Rosistilla ulvae: one gene and its partner. The protein of the gene in region 2 interacts with the protein of the main gene of each other region in a pairwise test. Links are inferred from orthologs where the notes say so. Each region holds a gene or a part of one and is shown on either strand. Other genes may lie near its edges. The genes, in order: rsfS and EC9_RS23620.

Evidence for each region.
Region 1: the proteins of EC9_RS23620 (region 2) and rsfS interact in binary tests that used the Escherichia coli proteins (3 or more experiments, as listed by UniProt). The link is inferred for Rosistilla ulvae from one-to-one orthologs.

What each region holds. Positions count from the first base shown.
Region 1 is NZ_CP036261.1:7,155,606-7,165,252, forward strand. What follows is about bases 2,978-5,702. They hold rsfS (ribosome silencing factor), read left to right. Parts: upstream 2,978-3,991; coding sequence 3,992-4,414; downstream 4,415-5,702. Other genes in these bases: EC9_RS25185 (tetratricopeptide repeat protein), read left to right, coding at 2,978-3,702; EC9_RS25195 (DUF6807 domain-containing protein), read left to right, coding at 4,572-5,528. In the rest of the region: EC9_RS25180 (tetratricopeptide repeat protein), read left to right, coding at 1-1,726; more of EC9_RS25185, read left to right, coding at 1,723-2,977; EC9_RS25200 (AAA domain-containing protein), read left to right, coding at 5,876-7,708; glmS (glutamine--fructose-6-phosphate transaminase (isomerizing)), read left to right, coding at 7,964-9,647. UniProt on the Escherichia coli protein: Functions as a ribosomal silencing factor. Interacts with ribosomal protein uL14 (rplN), blocking formation of intersubunit bridge B8.
Region 2 is NZ_CP036261.1:6,639,556-6,649,429, forward strand. What follows is about bases 6,817-9,768. They hold EC9_RS23620 (ATP-binding protein), read left to right. Parts: upstream 6,817-7,706; coding sequence 7,707-8,831; downstream 8,832-9,768. Other genes in these bases: EC9_RS23615 (c-type cytochrome), read left to right, coding at 6,817-7,547; EC9_RS23625 (inositol monophosphatase family protein), read right to left, coding at 9,103-9,768. Outside these bases: EC9_RS23600 (HlyD family efflux transporter periplasmic adaptor subunit), read left to right, coding at 1-496; EC9_RS23605 (hypothetical protein), read left to right, coding at 762-1,034; EC9_RS23610 (hypothetical protein), read right to left, coding at 1,184-4,708; more of EC9_RS23615, read left to right, coding at 5,001-6,816; more of EC9_RS23625, read right to left, coding at 9,769-9,874.

The DNA of each region.
Region 1 (9,647 bases), 510 kb from region 2 along the record:
GGCGATTCGTTCACTGGACACAGCCTGGAACGCTCAACCGCAAGATATTCCGATGGGGTTGTGGCGACGACCGGTTGGCCGCTGGACGGTCGCTCTGAACTATGCCGCCGGCGGTCTGAATCCATGGGGCTACCACGCGCTGAACCTCGGCGTCCATCTGATCGCCGCGCTGTTGTTGTTCGACTTGATTCGCCGAACCTTGCTCCTGCCCAAGATACCGCCGCAATTGCAACAAGCTGCATCGATGTTGGCCTTGGCAACAGCACTGATCTGGACGGTCCACCCACTGCAGACCGAAAGCGTTACCTACATCATCCAACGTCTTGAGTCGATTGTTGGGATGTTTTACCTGGCGACTATCTATTGCCTGTTGCGAGGTTCCCAGTCTTGCCATCGCTGGAGTTGGTACTGCATCGCAGCACTCGCCTGCTGGTTGGGCGTCGCGACCAAAGAAGTCATGGTCACAGCCCCCGTGGTCGCGTTGCTCTTTGACCGGATCTTTTTGACCGACTCCTGGAAACAAACATTTCGAGATCGAGGCGCGCTACATGCGGTGCTGATAGCCGCCGCGATCTTTCTCGTCTGGCGGTCGGGCTACCTGCCGGTCGCCCCCCGACCTCCGGCTTTCCCGTCGCTTCCCGACCCGTTTCGCGAAGACCGTCCCGATCGCTGGAACTACCTGCTGTCCCAGCCCGGCGTGCTGGTGCATTACCTGAAGCTTTGCTATTGGCCCACGGGGCAATGCCTCGATTACATGTGGCCGGTTGCCGACAGTTGGTCAAAAATCGTCCTGCCAGGCCTGGTGATCGTGGGGCTACTTGCGGCAACCTTCGTGGCACTTTGGTATCGGCCGCGAATAGGCTTCGTCGGTTTGGCCTCTTTTTTGGTCCTCGCCCCCACATCGACAATCATCCCGCTGCGATTGGCCTTTGAACACCGGATGTATTTGCCTCTAGCCGGGGTTGCGTTTTTGAGCGTCCTGGCCTGTTACTGGCTGATGTTGCGGATGAAGCTTTCCGATTCCGCCATGCGTCGCGGGGGCGGTATCTTGTGCGCGGTCGTCTGTCTAAGCCTGTTGATCACAACAATCAATCGCAATCGCGTCTACCACAGCATGACCGCCATCTACATCGACAATGTAGCCAAAGCACCATGGAACCATTTGGCCTACCTGAATCTTGGCACCGCTTATTTTGAGCAAGGCGACCAACAAGCGGCACTGCAAATGTTCCAACGCGCCGCGGAACTGAAACCGGAAGATGCTCGCCCCTGGGCAAACCTGGGGTATTCACTGCAGATCGAAGGAGAGACCGATCGCGCGATCGAGGCATTGCGCCGCGCGATCCAGATCAACCCCGGCTACCTTCGACCGCATCGAGAACTTGCCGTCCTATTGCAACACAAACAGCAATGGCCAGCCGCCCGCGAACTTTTCGAACAGGCGCTGAAAATCAACGCTACCGATCCACAAACGCTAAACGACTACGCCATCGGCTTGGCCTCCAATGGTGATCCGGCAGCAGGTGAAGCCATGCTGCGGCGATGTATCGATTACGACCCAAATCGCCCCAAATCACACTTCAATTTGGCAATGCTGATCCTGCGCCGAGAAGGGGCAAACGACGATGCGCGAGCTCATCTGCGGTGGGCGCTCAACTTGGATCCCAACCTTCAACAGGCGCGCCAAATTTTACAGCAATTGCCATCGCTCGAACCATCCTCATGAACCGAACCAAATCCAATCGCAACGGCATGTTGGCCGCAACGTCAGGCAATCGGCCAGCTTCGAAGACAGGGAAAGGGGACGTAGCGGAGAACGCTTCAGCTCGCAGCGTTTCGTTTCCGACGAGAACTTGTATCGCCCTGACCGCCACGGCGGTGCTGCTTACGTTTGCGAACAGTTTCCATGGCGTCTTTCTCTACGACGATCAACCGAACATCCATGAAAACTTATCGCTGCGCAGCCTACAGGCAACATGGGAGGCCAGCGGAACCGATGTCCCTTCGGGCCTGTGGCGGCGTCCAGTAGGGAGATGGTCGTTGGCGATGAACTACTGGATCAGCGGGCTGGATCCATGGAGCTACCATGCGGTCAATCTTGCCATCCATCTCGCCGCCTCGTTAATCCTGTTGGACCTGCTGCGTCGGACGATGCATCTGCGCGGCACGCCCCGCTGGATTCGCGAACATGCCAACCCGATCGCGTTGGTCGTGACGCTGATCTGGGCCGTCCATCCGCTGCAAACCGAAAGCGTCACCTATATCGTCCAACGGCTCGAATCGTTGATGGGGATGTTTTACTTGGCGACGATCTATTGCCTGTTGCGAGGCGCACGATCGCGCCGCCACTTGCCATGGTATGCGGCGGCGGTGGCCAGTTGTTGGCTGGGAGCTTTTACCAAAGAGGTGATGGTTACCGCGCCGGTGGTCGCATTGTTATACGACCGGATTTTCTTAAGCCGATCGTGGCTTACCGTATTGCGGCGGCGAGGCTGGGTTCACGCGATGATGCTGCCGTCGTCGATCTATCTCGTCTGGGCCGCTCGGCGCCTGCCGCTGCTGCCGAAGCCCGCCTCGCGCCCTACGATCCCGAGCCCCTTCCGCGATTACTCCGATCCGTGGAACTATCTGCTGTCGCAGCCGGGTGTGCTGCTGCACTATCTGCAGCTGACCTTCTGGCCGCGCGGCCAGTGCCTCGATTACATGTGGCCTGTTGCCGACAACTGGCTCAAAATCGTGCTGCCAGGCCTGGTGATCGTCGGCCTATTAGCCGCATCGTTTATCGCGTTGTGGCGTTGGCCACGACTGGGCTTTGTCGGCGTGGCTTCGTTTCTCGTCTTGGCACCGACATCGACGATCATTCCGCTGCGACTGGCTTTTGAGCACCGGATGTATCTCTCGTTGGCAGGCGTCGCGCTACTGACAGTGCTTGCCGTCGCGTGGGCGATTCGCCGATATCTCGACGATCCCCAACAACAGCGACGCATGGCGATCGGACTGTCGGCGATTGTGATCATCGCCTTGATGATCACAACGCATCTCCGAAACACTGTTTACTACAGCCGCCTGGCGATGTTTCAAGACAACGTCGCCAAAGCCCCCGCAAACATCTTCGCCTACATGAATCTGGGCGACTATTACCTGGAAGTCGATGATCCGGCGAGCGCTTTGGCCCTGTTCCAAGCGACAACCAAGATCAAGCCCGACGATGCGCGGACGTGGACCTGCGTCGGTTGCGCCCTGAAAGAAATGGGCAAGGTCGACCAAGCGGCCGCGATGCTCAAGCGAGCGGTCGAATTGAATCCTGAATACGGTCAGGCCAATCATCACTACGCGATCGCGATGGAACAGTTGGGAGACTGGCCCACGGCGGCGGCCCACTTTGAAAAGGCGATCGCACAGGAGCCGGGGAATGCCACAATTCATAACGATGTCGCCGTCGCGTTGGGTTCGCGTGGCCTGTTCGCCGATGCAGAAGGGTACCTGCGGCAAGCACTTCAGCTGAATCCCGAACACGCCGAGGCGCACACAAATCTAGGCAGCATGATCATGAGCCAGGGGGGATCGCCACGGGAAGCGGAGTTCCATTTTCGCGAAGCGGTACGGTTGCAGCCCGACAGTCGCGAGGCGGCGCTCAACCTCCAACGCGTCCAACAATTGACCGCTCCCGCTGCCGCCAACGGTCTCCAACAACAAGGCTGATTCATTAACAACGCATAAGCCGCCACTCGACCCACCCACAAACCCACCTAAGCGAAATTCAGCACCATTGACCAACGCGACGTTCTCTCGAGACTGCGATCGTGGCCCGAATCAGCGCTACCATGCGTGGGCCGGGGGCCGCGCTGGCTTGAATTTACCGAACCCGGCCCGGCAATCTGGCCTCTGTTGATGGTGGCACCGGTGACATCACAGGGCAATTGGTTAGAATCTGATTGGGTGGCGACATCGTCCACCTTCCAAGAGAACCTTAACCACACAAGACGATTTGGTGAGCGAACAAGCACAAAACGAAGATTCACAGACGCATCCACCCGTTTCGGGCAAGCAGCGGAGCCTGGAACTGGCGACCGCGGCAGCTCGCGTAGCGATCGAAAATCGTGGTAGCGACGTGATGGTGATCGATGTTTCCGACCAAACGGTCCTCTTCGACTATTTTGTCCTGGCGACCGGAACCAGCCGGCGGCAGCTGCACGCGATCAGCGAAGAGATCGACGATGTGCTGGAAAAATCGCTCAACGACAAACGGATGGGGATCGAAGGCTACCAAGAGAGCCGCTGGATCGTGCTCGATTACGGCACGATCGTCGTCCATCTATTCGATCAAGAGACCCGCGGCTATTACGATCTCGAATCGCTGTGGGCCGACGGGAAACCTGTCGATCTGAAGACGCTGGGGCTGCAAGAGGACTGATTCAGCCCGAGGGGATTGGGACGCGGAAGTTTTTGCGTGCAACAGCGACCGTTCTGCTATAATCGGCAGCTACCAACCTAGCGGTCGATCGTCGAGCTATCGACAATCGCAAACGATCGCTGTCACTTCACCGCCTGACAATCCCCGAGAGTTCTGCATGCGATACCTGTCCCTTTTGATTGCCTTTACCTGCCTCAGCACCGCCGCCGTCTCGCAAGTCAGCGGCGAAGAGTTTTCGGTTCGCAAAACCGACAAGTCGATCGAGGTCAAACAGGGCGATTCGCCCGTAGCCACGTACCTGTTCCGCAGTGGAGCGAAGCCGATCATCTGGCCGCTGTACGGACCGGGCGACGTCGAGATGACTCGCGGCTATCCGATGCGCGACGCTTCTTCCGACGAACGCAGCGATCACATCCACCATCGCTCGCTGTGGTTCACCCACGGCGAAGTCAATGACATCGACTTCTGGGCCGAGACCGAAGGGCACGGCGTCATCGAGCAGAAAGAAATCCTGGAAGCCAAGGGTGGCAAGCAGGCCGTGATCGCAACGGCCAATGATTGGATGAGCCCCGAGGGGAAGAAGATCCTGTCGGACCGCCGCCGGTTCACTTTTGGTGGCGATGACACGATGCGTTGGGTCGATTGCGATTTCACCTTGATCGCTTCGGCTGGCGAAGTTCACTTCGGCGACACCAAAGAAGGTTCGTTCGGAATCCGCACCGCGGGGACGATGAAAGTCGACGCCAAGACGGGCGGAACAATCCTCAACAGCAACGGCGAAAAGAACATCGACGCCTGGGGCACTAAAGCCAAATGGTGCGACTACTTCGGACCAGTTCAAGGTAAGACGCGCGGCATCGCGATCCTGAACCATCCGTCGAGCTTCCAATATCCCTGCCGCTGGCACGTGCGAAACTACGGCCTGTTCGCTGCCAACCCCTTCGGTCACTATCACTTTGTCGGCGACAAAAAGAAGACCGACGGCTTCCGCTTGGCACCGGGCGAAACGATCCAGCTGCGATATCGCGTGATCTTGCACGACGGAACCACCGAAGAAGCTGAGATCGCGAAGCAGTTCGAAGCGTTTTCGGCTACCGAGATCGCGGGCCCTTAAGTTCGCTCGAAGCTCTTCGCTCGAAGCCCTCTGCACAGCGGCGGCACACCGCCGCTGTGGTTTTGATTCGAGCACCAAACAAGCGACAAAAGCTCCGACGCGTCGGAGCAGATCGCCCAAGCGTGTCGGCATGTTCTCCTGGACGAACTCTCGTCGCCTGCCCGCACCTGCAACGCAACACGCCATCTCTTGTGGCACCTGGTGATCCGTGACGGCTCGCCACGGACTCTGCGACGCTCTATCATTTCTGGCATCGCCCCCGATGCCAGCGCGTCCGTCAATTTTGGAACAACACGATTAACAACGACAGCGAAAAGCACTTCGATCAGCTCGCCGAATGGCTCAAGATGGAATCGGTCGCCGAGCGGCTGCGGATGGACGAACGCCGCCAAAGGGCAAGCGGCAAGCAGGCCGAATCGTACGGCGAAACGCTGTTGGATCTGGTCGTCAGCGATCATGACACCGGGCTCGGCGGACGTTATCTACTGAGCTTCGTCAAGCGAAATCGCAATCTCCAACTCCCCTGGAACCGCTTCAAAGTCGGTTCGCCGGTGATCGTCGCCGCCCAAGACGATCACTCGATCGACAGCATGCCGGGCGTTGTCAGCCGCCGCAACAACGAATCGATCCAAGTCGCCCTGGACCAATGGCCCGACGGCGACGTCTATCGCATCGACATGTCTCCCGACGAAGTCACGCGGGTCCGCCAGCATCAAGCGCTAGCGACGGTCCGGACCAGCCGCGGCCGATTGGCTCAGCTGCGCGACGTGCTGTTGGGCGAGCGGGAGCCGGCGTTTGGCAAGCTGCCCGAGATCTTGATCTCCAGCCGACTGAACCAGTCGCAACAGGAAGCGATCCGGTTCGCGCTGAGCGCTCGCGACGTGGCAATCATCCACGGCCCGCCGGGAACCGGCAAGACGACGACCGTGGTCGAGATGATTCGTTACGCCGTCGGTCGCGGCGACACCGTGTTGGCTTGTGCCCCCAGCAACACCGCGGTCGACAATCTGGTGACGCGACTGGTCCAAGCCGGTTCCAAGGTAGTCCGACTGGGACATCCGGCTCGCGTCAATCAAGACCTGCAACTGCATACGCTCGACGGCCAAGCGGCCAACGATCCGGCGATGCGAGTCGTCAGCGAGATGATGCGTGAATCGGAAGAGCTGTTCCGACAACTGGGCCGCTACACGCGAGCCAAGCCGGACAAGGGACACAAACAATCGCTGCGACGCGAGGCCTGCCGATTGCGCGACGACGCTCGGTTGATGGAACGGCAAGTGATCCAGAACGTGATCGATCGCGCCGACATCGTCTGTGCGACGACGACGTTTGATGGCCAGATCTTGGGGGACCGGACGTTTGATCTCGCCGTGGTCGACGAAGCGTGTCAGAGCACCGAACCGGGCAACTGGCCCGTCGTCACCCGCGCCGACCGGATCGTTCTGGCCGGGGACCACTGCCAGTTGCCGCCGACGGTGCTGTCGGTCGAAGCGGCCAATGAAGGGTTTGCGATCAGCATGATGCAGCGGCTGGTCGAACATTACGGCGACGCGATCACGCGGCAGTTAAACGTTCAGTACCGGATGCACAACCACGTCATGGACTTTGCCTCGCAGCAGTTTTATGACGGATCATTAGTCGCCGACCCGAGCGTCGCTTCGCACCGATTGAGCGATCTCGAATCGATCGACCTGCTGCCCGAGACCGATCAACCGGTCACCTACTACGATTCTGCCGGCGCCGGTTGGGACGAGGAACTCGAACCCGATGGGCTGAGCAAACGGAATCCGCAAGAGGCGATTCTCGTCTTGCGAAAGGCGCACGAACTGCGAGAAGCGGGCGTCGCGGCGGAGGACATCGGGATCATCGCACCCTATGCGGCCCAGGTCCGCCTGCTGCGTCAGCGGTGCCAGCATCCGCGGATCGAAATCGACACGGTCGATGGATTTCAGGGCCGCGAAAAAGAAGCGATCCTGATCTCATTGGTCCGATCCAACGCGATCGGCGAGATCGGATTTCTGGCCGATAAGCGGCGGATGAACGTTGCCCTGACCCGAGCCCGCCGCAAATTGATCGTCGTCGGCGACAGCGCCACGTTGGGCGCAAACCCGTTTTATACGGAATTTCTTGAATACGTCGAAGCGATCGGCGGCTACCACAGCGTCTGGGAAGAACTCTAACCCCGCCAGACTTGCTACAGCCCAAATGCGCTTTATTCGCAGCTCTCCACAGCCACAGCCTAAATATCCTGCAGAAATCATCGATTTCCGGTTTCAACCAAAACTTTCGCAACTTAAACATAGAAAGGCTAGGCAAACTATTCCGGCCATGCTAAACATTGGTCTGGCCAGCAAACCGCCGCGATTGCTAGGCTGCCCGCCTACGAACAGGATCGGTGTTGCAATGGCCCTGGGCGGCGCGAAGGAGATGGTTGGATGTGCGGAATCGTTGGATATGTCGGTAAACGAGACTCGCTCGATTTTTTGATGAGCGGCTTGCGGCGGCTGGAATATCGAGGCTACGACAGCGCCGGAGTCGCCCTGCACGACGCGACGCAGGTCTACAAATGTCGCAGCGTCGGCCGGATCGCCGACCTCGCCACTGCATTGGAAAAACAACCTGGAATCGCTGGCACGCTAGGCATCGGCCACACGCGGTGGGCCACGCACGGACCCGCGACCGAACCGAACGCCCACCCACACGTCGGCGGCGACAATCTTGTCACCCTGGTTCACAACGGCGTGATCGAAAACTTTCAGATCCTGAAAGAGGAACTGATCGCCAAGGGGTACCACTTCCAATCCGATACCGACAGCGAAGTCATCGCCCACTTGATCGCCGAGGGCCTGAAGAATGCCAGCCCCAGCGAAACCGACCGCTACTCCCATTATCTGACTGCCGTCCAACAAGCTGTCGCCAAATTGCGCGGCACCTACGGATTGGCGATCTTATTTAAAGACGAACCCGAATTGCTGATCGCTGCACGCTTCGGCAGCCCCTTGGTAATCGGCGTCGGACGCGGCGAACACTTTGTCGCCAGCGACGCTTCCCCTTTGGCTGGGCACACCGACCGCATCGTCTACTTGGCCGATCACCAGATCGCCATGCTGACTCCCGATTCGATGACCGTCACGCATCGCGAACAGGGCCGCGTTCGCTTGGACGTGCAGCCATTGGAAGTTGGCGAGGACCAAGTCAGCCTCGAAGGCTTCGACCACTACATGCTCAAAGAGATCTACGAGCAGCCCGAAGCGCTGAAAAATGCGATCCGCGGCCGCTTGGACGAAGAGAACGCGACAGCGATCTTCGGCGGATTGAATCTCACCCCGCAACAACTCCGTTCGGTCAACCGCATCATCCTGACCGGCTGCGGCACCAGTTGGCACTCAGCGCTGGTGGGTGAGTATCTGCTGGAAGAGTTTGCACGGATTCCTGTCGAAGTCGAATATGCCAGCGAACTGCGATACCGCAATCCTCCGTTGGAATCGGACACGATCGTGTTTGGGATTACGCAAAGCGGTGAGACAGCGGACACATTAGCGGCGCTGCGTGAAATGAAACGCAAAGGTCACCGCACGTTGGCCCTTTGCAACGTGGTCGGCAGCAGTATCGCGCAGAACGCCGATGGCGGTGTCTACCTGCACGCGGGCCCCGAGATCGGCGTGGCCAGCACCAAAGCCTACACATCCCAGTGCATCGTGTTGGCTCTGCTGACGCTCTACTTCGGCCGCCTGCGACACCTCAGCTTCGAAGCGGGCAAGCAGATGATCGAAGAGATCAAACGCGTCCCCGGAGCGGTTCAAGAAGCGCTCAGCTGCGATCAACAGATCCGCCAAGTCGCTGCCAAGTACCAATCGGCAACCAACGTCCTCTACCTCGGCCGCCAATACAACTTCCCTACCGCGCTCGAAGGGGCGTTGAAGCTGAAGGAAATCAGCTACATCCACGCCGAGGGTTATCCGGCCGCGGAGATGAAGCACGGCCCGATCGCTTTGGTCGACGAACATACCCCCAGCGTCTTCATCATTCCGCGCGGTACGGTTTACGACAAAGTGATGTCGAACATGGAAGAGGTTCACGCCCGCGGCGGGCCGATCATCGCGATCACATCCCACGACG
Region 2 (9,874 bases):
CGTGGCGCGACAGCTGGCCGATCGGCTGCAACAATACGTCTCCGAGGGGACTGAATTGCTGACGATCGCCGAACCGAGCGACCGTCGCGTGATGGCCTCGATCGCCCAACAGGACATCCGCCAAGTGGCAATGCAAATCGGCAAACCGGTGGAGATCAAATCGGCGGCGAGCAATCTGGCCACCGGCCGACTGGCTCACATACATCCATTGGCAACCACCAAGCTTCAGCATCCTGCATTAGCCGGAGTCCACAACGGACCTCTGCCGGTTCGCGCCGATCAGGATTCGGGATCGACAAAAAATGGGTATCGTTTACTCTCCCCCCGTTTTGCAGCAATTATCGAGATCGACCCGGCACAGATCGACGACTTGCCCGTCGGACAAACGGTGCGGGTTCGAATCGGCCGCCGGTCGCTGACACTCTATCAACGCATCCAGGTTTGGTTCCAGCATCTGTTGGACACGCACCGCACCGCAGCGTCGGAGAAGGCTTAATCGATCGTTGGGGGGCGTCGCGAGTCGAGAATCCCCAACGAAGAGAACACCTGTACATCGTCACGCGTCGTTCAGATGTACCGATATATAGCGTCTCGAATCCCCCTATGGGGAGCCACGCCCCTCACCCGAACGGCTTTACCAATTCCTCCCCGTTTACTCGTTGTGCTCCGCTTGCCAAGCAATACGATGGACGACAGGATTGGGGCAAATCGACGATCCTGGGGAGTGTCGGTCGAGCAGCCTTCGTACGTGTGGAGTCCGCGTGCCTCAAGTCAAAGAAGTTCCACGATGGTGCCGTCGCTGTCGCGAAATCGTGCCCCATGAATTCTACGAGAACATCTCGCGCAAATCGGTCATCGCCCTGTCGGTTGCTTCGCTGGGACTCGCATATCCATTCTTGAACCGATATTACATGAAGTCGCAGAACCGTTGCATGTTCTGCAGTGCGGAAAACAACGGTCGCTACCACAGCCGACAACGCAAGCGTCAGCGAAAACAAGCAGAAATGTCGACACGCACGCTTCGTCTACAGTAAGCGTCGCGGGCGTCGGAAGTCGCGTCCACCTGCAACTCCACCGCAGCGCATCGGCGATGCCTGCGGTCGCTCTCGGCATTCAAACCCTCGCAGCCTGCCGCGCCCCTTTCGGACGCAGCAGTTTGCTCATGCGAAACGCATGCTTGCGATCAAGCCAATTCTGCCGCGGGCTTACTTGGCCGGGCTTCGATCGGCAACATCGGATCAGCCCCCAATGTGCCGACCAAGTCCTTCAAGTACTGCGGGCTCGATGCGATCTCCAACTGCTGCTGGGCATACGCCAAGCGGGCATCCAGATCGATATCGCTGCGGAACGACGCGAGCGTATCGCGTTGCGAAGCGATGTATTCGATGTGACGTTTCCAGAGCGCAACATCACGCGTTTGTTTGGTCTGCAAACGCGCTTGATACCAGTCGCTGGCCAACAGATATTCCTTGGTAAACATCTCGCGAACCACGGGGCTGTTGGCATCGTGACCATACCATTCGCCCGTCGCCATGATCGACAGGATTGCTTGAATTGGCGGGCTGGCCAATTGCCAAGTCCCATCGTCGAAGTACCGCTGTGCAACTTTCTGCTGAGCATCGGCGATGTGCCGCACGCCTTCGGCAAACGCCTCGGGATCTTGCAGTTCGGGCTGTAAAATCTCGTCGGAGAAGACTTTGCCGGGATTGTCGAACACGCGGCCGAAATACTTCACGACAAAACGCTGCGTGATGCGATAGCCAAGCCGGCTGGCAGGAACATATTCTCCTTTGCTGTCCACGTAATCAGCGATCGGTTCCAACAGCGATTGCTCGATCATCCGCTGTGGATCGCGTTCCTTGGGCCCCAATCGGCACCAGATCTCGGGGATCAACAGGCTGATGTCGTGACCGACTTCGAACCGCGGACCGATGTGCCCCGCCGGCGTGCTGAAGCCGCTCAGCCCCGTCAAGATCATCGAGACCAAGACATCGTTCAGGTCGACCGTCGGAGGCATATTGTTGAACGGCCCCTTAGTCAACGCTCCCTCGCTTCCCGCACCGGTCGTGCTTGGACTCTTGCCCGTCAAACTGCAGATGTAGTCCATGAACAGTTCGGGCAATTCCTGGTAGTGCAACGGCGAATAGACAGCCAATTGCTTGATCCCTTGTTCGGGATCGGGTGGATTGTTGCGGCGTCCGCTGAGCACCGCGGCGACCGGCATGTGGACCGGTTGATCCATCGGCAGCGCCCGATGCAAACGCATCCCGCGATGGGCGACGTAGGTTTCCAGCGGAGACGTCAGATCGAGCCGATCCTGCAGATAGCGTGGGTTCTTCGACGGTTTGCCGTCGATCATTCGCGGATGCGCCGAACTGACGACATACCCCGAATCCTGCTCTCCCGCTTCGATCAACATCTCTCGCATCGGGTCGCTGAACTCGCCCAACTCGATCGTGCTCGAAAGCATCGCGGCGATCGCAGCACGATCCTTCGGCTCATAGTTGCACAAGAAGTTCCCTGGACGCGACATGTCGAGTTCGGTCTGCTTATCGAGCCCACGATGAACGGCATCGTCGGGGCGTTGGAACAGCCGGAACTCACAGTTTTCGACAAACTTGTAACTTTCAGCGGGAGCAACCGCGGGGCCGACATCGCCAACACGGCGACCGGGAATCACGACGCTCGCGGTGATGTCATCTTCCATCTGAACCTTGGCCGCCGCGATGAAGTCCTGCCGCAGCTTGAAGGTCCGCCATTGGTCGCCATCGAGCCCCACCTTGAGGTAAGTGCCGACCAAGTTGCGGCGACCGTGCTTCAGTTGATGGCCGAGTTCGCCGTTAACGATATCGACGCTGAAATGTTCCCGCCAATTCCCTTCCCATTCCGGCTTCGAGAATCGTTTGATAATAAACGCCATCGCGTAGATATGATTCGGAATCGACGCCAACCAAGCGTTGTAGTCGTCGTTGTAATCGGGGGAGGGCGTGAGCAGTTTGATCATACTGCCCAGCGAGCGATTGGAATCGAGAACCTTCCGCGTCGACCGCTCGGAATAGCTCGGCTTTTGCTTGTATTCGGGATGCCAACGGCCGCTGTAGTCACGACTAAACAGCTCGTCGAGCGTGGCAAAATCACGCTCCAAATCCATCACAAAAATCGGCCCATACAGCATGTAATCACGCAGACTTTTGCTGATCTCGCTCTTGCCGCCGCCGCTGACCGTGCAGGGCTTGTGGCACACCAGGCCTTCCCCCGCGGTTCCAACAAGTCGCCACGACGGGGCCGCAGGGTGTTTATCCAGTCGGATCTTGTAACCGCTGGGGGCGATGTAGACGTTTTCGGGCAACAGCGGAATGCGCTGTTCCCGCCCATCGTGTTGCCATTTGACGCACTGCTCCAACAGCGTCACCTTGGCATTCTCCGGGATATAAATCACCTCGGGGTACAACCGATCGACCCCGTATCCCTCGGGTTTTACGTCGATGAATTCGCTGTAGTCGCGAGCGATATCTTCGAAGGTGCGATTGTTGTAACGTCGGCTGTCGACTTGAAACTCGTCCCCCAACGAATAACTGGCGAAGGCCATCGCTCCGCCGGCGTGCTCCTCTTCGACTCCGCCTAATAGGTTCGCCGAATAACTGATCTGCGATTTGACTTCCTTCTTGCAGTAGCCGTAGTAGTTGTCGGCGATCAGCGTCACGACGACACCTTCGTCGGTCCGACAGACCGCTTTGAAAGGTGACCCGTCGTTGTAACATTCGCTTTCGTCTTCCCAACACATCCGATCGGCGATCTGTAGCGGCGTTGCTTCGCTGATATGCGGCAGCCCCAGTTCCTTTTTCGTCAGCCGCTCCAAATGAGGCGCCAAGATCACGCAACCTGTGTGGCCGGTCCAGTGTTCGACGTCCAAGCCGGCGTCGTTTTCGGGAACCAACGCGTCGCCAGCGTTGCCAAAGATCGACTCCACAAAATCGAGGTTACTGACCAAAGCACCAGGAGCGTAGAACCGCACCTCCATCCGCTTTTCGGTGCAGCAACCGGCAACCGCGGGGCAGACCAACGGCCGCAACAACAGACTGACAAAACAACGCGCCGGCGAATCGCTGTCGGCCGTGTAGGGCAGGCTCATCAATTCGTCGGGCGGAGACATCGCCGCCTGGAACAACTTTGCAAAGACCGCTTTGGGTACGGTCCGCTTGCTGCCAGCGATCGCCGGTCCCCCTTCGACGATATGAAAGGTCCCCGCGGTGGTACGGCGGTCGAAGCGCGGATTGTGCAGAACGCCATTGTGGACGCGATAGCTGTTCACGAAATCGTTTTCAAAGTGATCGCCGCGGGCCGGCAAGCTCAGCTCGCGGGCCACCCCGTGACGGTCCAAGACCAACGAGCTCGATGGCAAACGCAGCGGTTGATCGAGTTTCAGTTCGGCGAAATGACGCGTCAAAAAAGCTTCGATGCGACGATCGACCGGTGCGCGGTAATCCGCCAACAATCGGTTCTTCTCGCGCAGATTCTGCAGAAAGCCAACGGAATATTGAGCCAAGGCATGGTCGGTCGAATCGTCCTCGGGCGGCTGCAATCCGGCGGCAGCCAACTGCAACGCGATGTAGCTGTGAAGCTTGGCACGTTCGGCCGCGTCTGTGGCAATCGCACGATCCCAACCTAGAGATCGTTGGACAGGTTCCGAGCTATTTGGCGAAGGCATTCGTAAATCCTGGGCAAAACAATGTGGAAAAGACTGGGCTGTTACACGACGAGACCGAACGGGACAACTTCCGTTGTCACACCAATGGTGTGGCTGACCTCCAGTGAATTAACCGGTCGCGATTATAGGGGAATCGATCGATTCTTTCGCCTCCACAAACGCTGCGGCTGGCGATCGCCCAAAATCTGGGTAAAATCGCCCTACGGCTCCAACCGCTTCGGCGGCTTAAGCAACACACTCCCGGCCGCGTCGCCGCCGCATCTCCCCTTAACGCCCCACGGTGAACAAGAAAATGTTATTAACGAGAACGAAGTTCCCAACCGGCCCACTGCTATTCGGGCTCTTCTTAGCACTAGCGACGAGCCTTTCGGCTGCCGAGAACAAGGCGTCGGCCGCCAAAAAAGGGGGAGTCGGTGTGACTCCAGCCGAATCGTTCAACGTCCCTGAAGGCTTTGAGGTCGAACTGCTGTACCAAGTCCCCTCCAACAGCGAAGGCTCTTGGGTCTGCTTGACCACCGATCCGAAAGGACGTCTGCTGGCCAGCGATCAATACGGCGGGCTCTATCGCATCACGGTCAAGGCCGACGGTGGGGTCGATGTCGAGCGTTTGAAAGGTGACTTCGGCATGGCCCATGGCATGCTCTCCGCCTTCGGCAGCCTGTACATCAACGTCAACGGACAACCCGCCAAAGGGAAGCAGAAGGAAGTCAAAAGCGGCATCTATCGCTTGACCGACACCACCGGCGACGACCAGTACGATAAGGTCGAACACCTGATCGAATTGAAGGGCCGCGGCGAACACGGCCCGCACGCGTTGATCCTCTCTCCCGATGGCAAACAAATTTATGTCGCCGGCGGCAACACGACCGATCTGCCAGCGGACGTCCCCCACAGTCGCGTCCCTCGCCATTGGTCGGAAGATCATCTGTTGGGAAGCATGCCCGACGCCCGCGGCCACAATGCGGGACGCTTGGCTCCCGGCGGTTGGGTCGCACGGATCAACCCCGACGGCAGCGACTTTGAAATCATCGCCACCGGTTTCCGCAACGAATACGACATCGCCTTCAACCCCGCCGGCGAACTGTTCACCTACGATGCCGACATGGAATGGGACGTCGGTACCCCTTGGTACCGTCCGACCCGCGTGAACCACGTTGTCAGTGGCGCCGAGTTCGGTTGGCGAAACGGCGCTGGCAAGTGGCCAGCCTATTACCCCGACAGCCTCGGCGCTGTCGTCGACATCGGCCCCGGTTCACCGACCGGAATCGCGTTTGGTACCGGTGCCAAGTTCCCAGCGAAGTACCAGAAGGCATTGTTCATCTGTGACTGGAGCTTCGGAAATATCTTTGCAGTCCACATGGACGAATCGGGTTCCAGCTACAGCGGATCGTTCGAAACCTTCGCAACCGCGGCGCCGTTGCCCGTGACCGATCTGGTAGTGCGACCTCAAGATGGCCTGCTGTACTTCACGATCGGTGGCCGACGAACTCAGTCGGCACTCTACCGCATCCGCTACACCGGTCCCGAATCGACAGCCCCCGTTGCCGCGTCGGTCGATCAAGAATCGCAGGCGCTGCGTCAACTGCGACACAAGCTGGAATCGTTTCACGGTTCGGCTAATCCCGAGGCAGTCGCCGCGGCGATTGCGGAACTTGGAAATTCCGACCGCAACATCCGCTTTGCCGCTCGCATCGCCTTGGAACACCAACCGGTCGACCAATGGCGCAGCAAAGTCCTGGCACTGACCGATCCTCAAGCGTTGATCCACGGCGTGATCGCTTTGGCTCGTTGTGGCGAAGCTTCCGATGCCTCCGCGGCGATCGAAGCCCTGACGTCGATCAAGTGGGACGCCCTTAGCGATTCGCAGCGGATCGATTTGCTGCGAGCCTACGGACTTACATTCATTCGTTTGGGCACTCCCAACGACGCACAACGTGCAACGATTCTGGCCCAACTGGATCCGCATCTGCCTGGCAAAAACGTCGACGTCAATCGCGAACTGGCTCAGGTTCTGATCGCACTGGACGCCGACAAGATCGCCGCTCGCGTCGTCGACTTGATGATCAACGCGCCGACGCAAGAAGATCAGATGCGATACGCGTTTACGCTTCGCGGACACGAAGCGACCTGGGACGCCGATTCGCAAAAAGCCTATTTCGGTTGGTTCCAGAACGCTGCTGCCGCCCGCGGCGGGATGTCGTTCGGCGGTTTTTTGTCGAACATCCGCGATGCGGCAATCGCCAAGCTTTCGGATGAAAAGAAAGCCGAACTCGGCGACCTGCTGAAAACTCCGGAGGCTCGCGATCCGTTGGCCGATCTGGAACCGCGCGATGTGGTCAAGGAATGGAAGGTCGAGGATCTGACCGCCAGCAGCGACGACACCAAGCAAGCATTTGACTTCGAACGCGGCAAGAAGATGTTTGCTGTTGGTCAGTGCTACAAGTGCCATCGCATGAGCGGCCAGGGAGGGATCTTGGGTCCCGATCTGACCGGTGCCGGCGGACGCTTCAGCACCAAGGATCTGTTGGTTTCGATCATCGAACCTAACAAAGTCATCAGCGACCAATACGGTGCAACGCAGTTCCTGACTCTGGACGGCAAAGTCATCGTTGGCAAAGTCATCAACCTGGCGGGCGACCGCATGATGGTCCTGACCAACATGATGAATCCCGCCGATCAGACGACGATCATTCGCGACGACATCGATACGATGGGCGAAGCGACGACGTCGATGATGCCCGCTGGATTGATGGACACGATGACCGCTGAAGAGATCCGCGACTTGCTGGCGTATTTGAAAGCGGGCGGCAATCCGTCGCACGAGATCTACGCCAAGTAGATCGATGAACGGGCGTGCGGCATCCGATGTCGCAAACCCAACTTGGTTGGGCCGGAATGATCGTCGTATCATTCCGGCTTGGATGTCGCATGTCCCGCCAAGAGTGCCTGGTGGGACGATGGCAGCAGATTGTCAGGTCGAAGAACTTGGAGTTTCGTGATGGCAAAAAAAGCAGCCCAACCGAAGAAGAAAGCGAGCAATGACGACCGGATGCTGCGGCGTCCGGCCGAAGATCTGTTTGCCGAAGAGATCGACGCGCTGATCAAAAACGATCAGCATCCATGCCCCAACGGTTGGCGAATGTCTGCCCGCAGCGTGCTCACCTACATCTGCGGCGGCAAGGCGGGCAGCACGCCGATCACTCCCAAATACGTCGGCAACCGACGCCTTGTCGAGATTGCGATTTCGACGCTGGTCACCGATCGGGCGCTGCTGTTGATCGGCGAACCGGGGACCGCCAAAAGCTGGCTCAGCGAACATCTGGCCGCGGCGATCAACGGCGATTCAACCAAAGTTGTCCAAGGGACCGCGGGGACAACGGAAGAACAGATCCGCTACACCTGGAACTACGCGATGCTGATCGCTCACGGTCCCAGCCCCGAAGCGTTGATCAAGAGTCCCGTCTTCCGCGCGATGGAGTCGGGGCAACTTGCCCGTTTCGAAGAGATCACGCGCTGCGCGTCGGAAGTCCAAGACGCGATGATCTCGCTGCTGTCGGAAAAACGGATCAGCGTTCCCGAACTGGCGACCGAGGTCGCTGCCGAAAAAGGCTTCTCGGTGATTGCGACGGCCAACACCCGCGACCGCGGCGTCAACGATATGTCGGCAGCTCTGAAACGCCGCTTCAATCTCGTCGTCCTGCCCAGTCCATCGGATCTGGAAACGGAGATCGACATCGTCACCGGCCGCGTTGCCCAACTGGCATCGAACCTCGACTTGCAAGCGGAACTACCGACGCCCGATGCCGTCGAAAAGGTCTGCACCATCTTCCGCGAACTGCGATCGGGCGAAACGCTCGACGGCAAGAACAAACTCAAAAGCCCCTCGGGCGTCCTCTCCACCGCCGAAGCGATCTCCTTGTTGTGCAACAGCATGGCCCTCGCGGGCAGCTTCGGAAACGGCAGCGTCACCGCCGAAGATATCGCAGCCGGCCTACAGGGCTCGGTCGTCAAAGACGACGACAAAGATCACCTGGTCTGGTCGGAATACCTGAAGAACGTGATGAAGAAACGGGGCTCCCAGTGGCGACCACTCTTCGATGCCTGCTCCGACCACAATTCTTGATCGTCGGAATCCCAATCGAGAACCCAAAAGAGGCTTGCTGCCAGACCACAGGGTGCCACTGGCTCTGCCAGTGCTGATTTACCGAAGCCCCTGTGGATGTAGCACCGAGCAGTTTTAACAATGCCGAAGGCCTAGGCTACAGCATCCCAGAGTAAGACGTTGCAATCGGAGACGAAGGGAGTCCGTATTGGATGACGCCCCGCTCAGCCCACACTCAAACCTTCGATCAGGAACGCACTGGCAAAGCCAGTGGCACCCGGCCTCGGGGGGCTTAAAAACCGGAGGGTTGGTGACGCTGGACGATCTCGGAGAGCTTCGGGTGCAGTTTGCCATTGGTCACGATCACGCCACCGGCTTGCAGCCCCAGCGGTTCGCCTCGCGATGTCGTCACGGTTCCTCCCGCCTCTTCGACGATCAGCTTCCCGGCGGCGAAGTCCCACGGCGAAAGGAAGTATTCGAAAAAGCCGCCGAACTGCCCGGCTGCGACGCCGCACAGATCGAGCGCCGCGGCGCCCATCCGGCGGATTCCGTGAATCTGATGTTGCGAGAACAGTTCGCCGATCGCGTCCAGGGTCGCCTGCATCAACTTGCCGCGATCGTAATGGAACCCACACGCCAGCATCGCTTGTCCCAGCGACTCTTCGCTCGAAACGCTCAAGCGGCGATCGTTGCTCCACGCTCCAGCCCCCGCGATCGCCGTGAACCAATCCTCGCGGATCGGGTTGTAGACGATGCCGACCTGCGTCTGGCCGCGATAACAGTAGGCGATCGAGATCGCAAAATGGGGAATGCTGTGGGCGAAGTTGTTTGTCCCGTCCAAGGGATCGATCACCCACAGATGCTCCGCTTCGATCGCTCCCGAAAGCTCCTCTTCTCCCAACAGCTCGTGATCGGGATACGCCGCCCGGATCACACCGGCGATCGTCTGCTCCGATTCGAGATCGGCGTCGGAGACGAGGTTGTGTTGGCCTCCGGTTGCGTCGGCTTTACTGCGGATCTGCACGCCGGTTTCGTAATAGCGGCGCAGCACGCCGCCGGCGGCA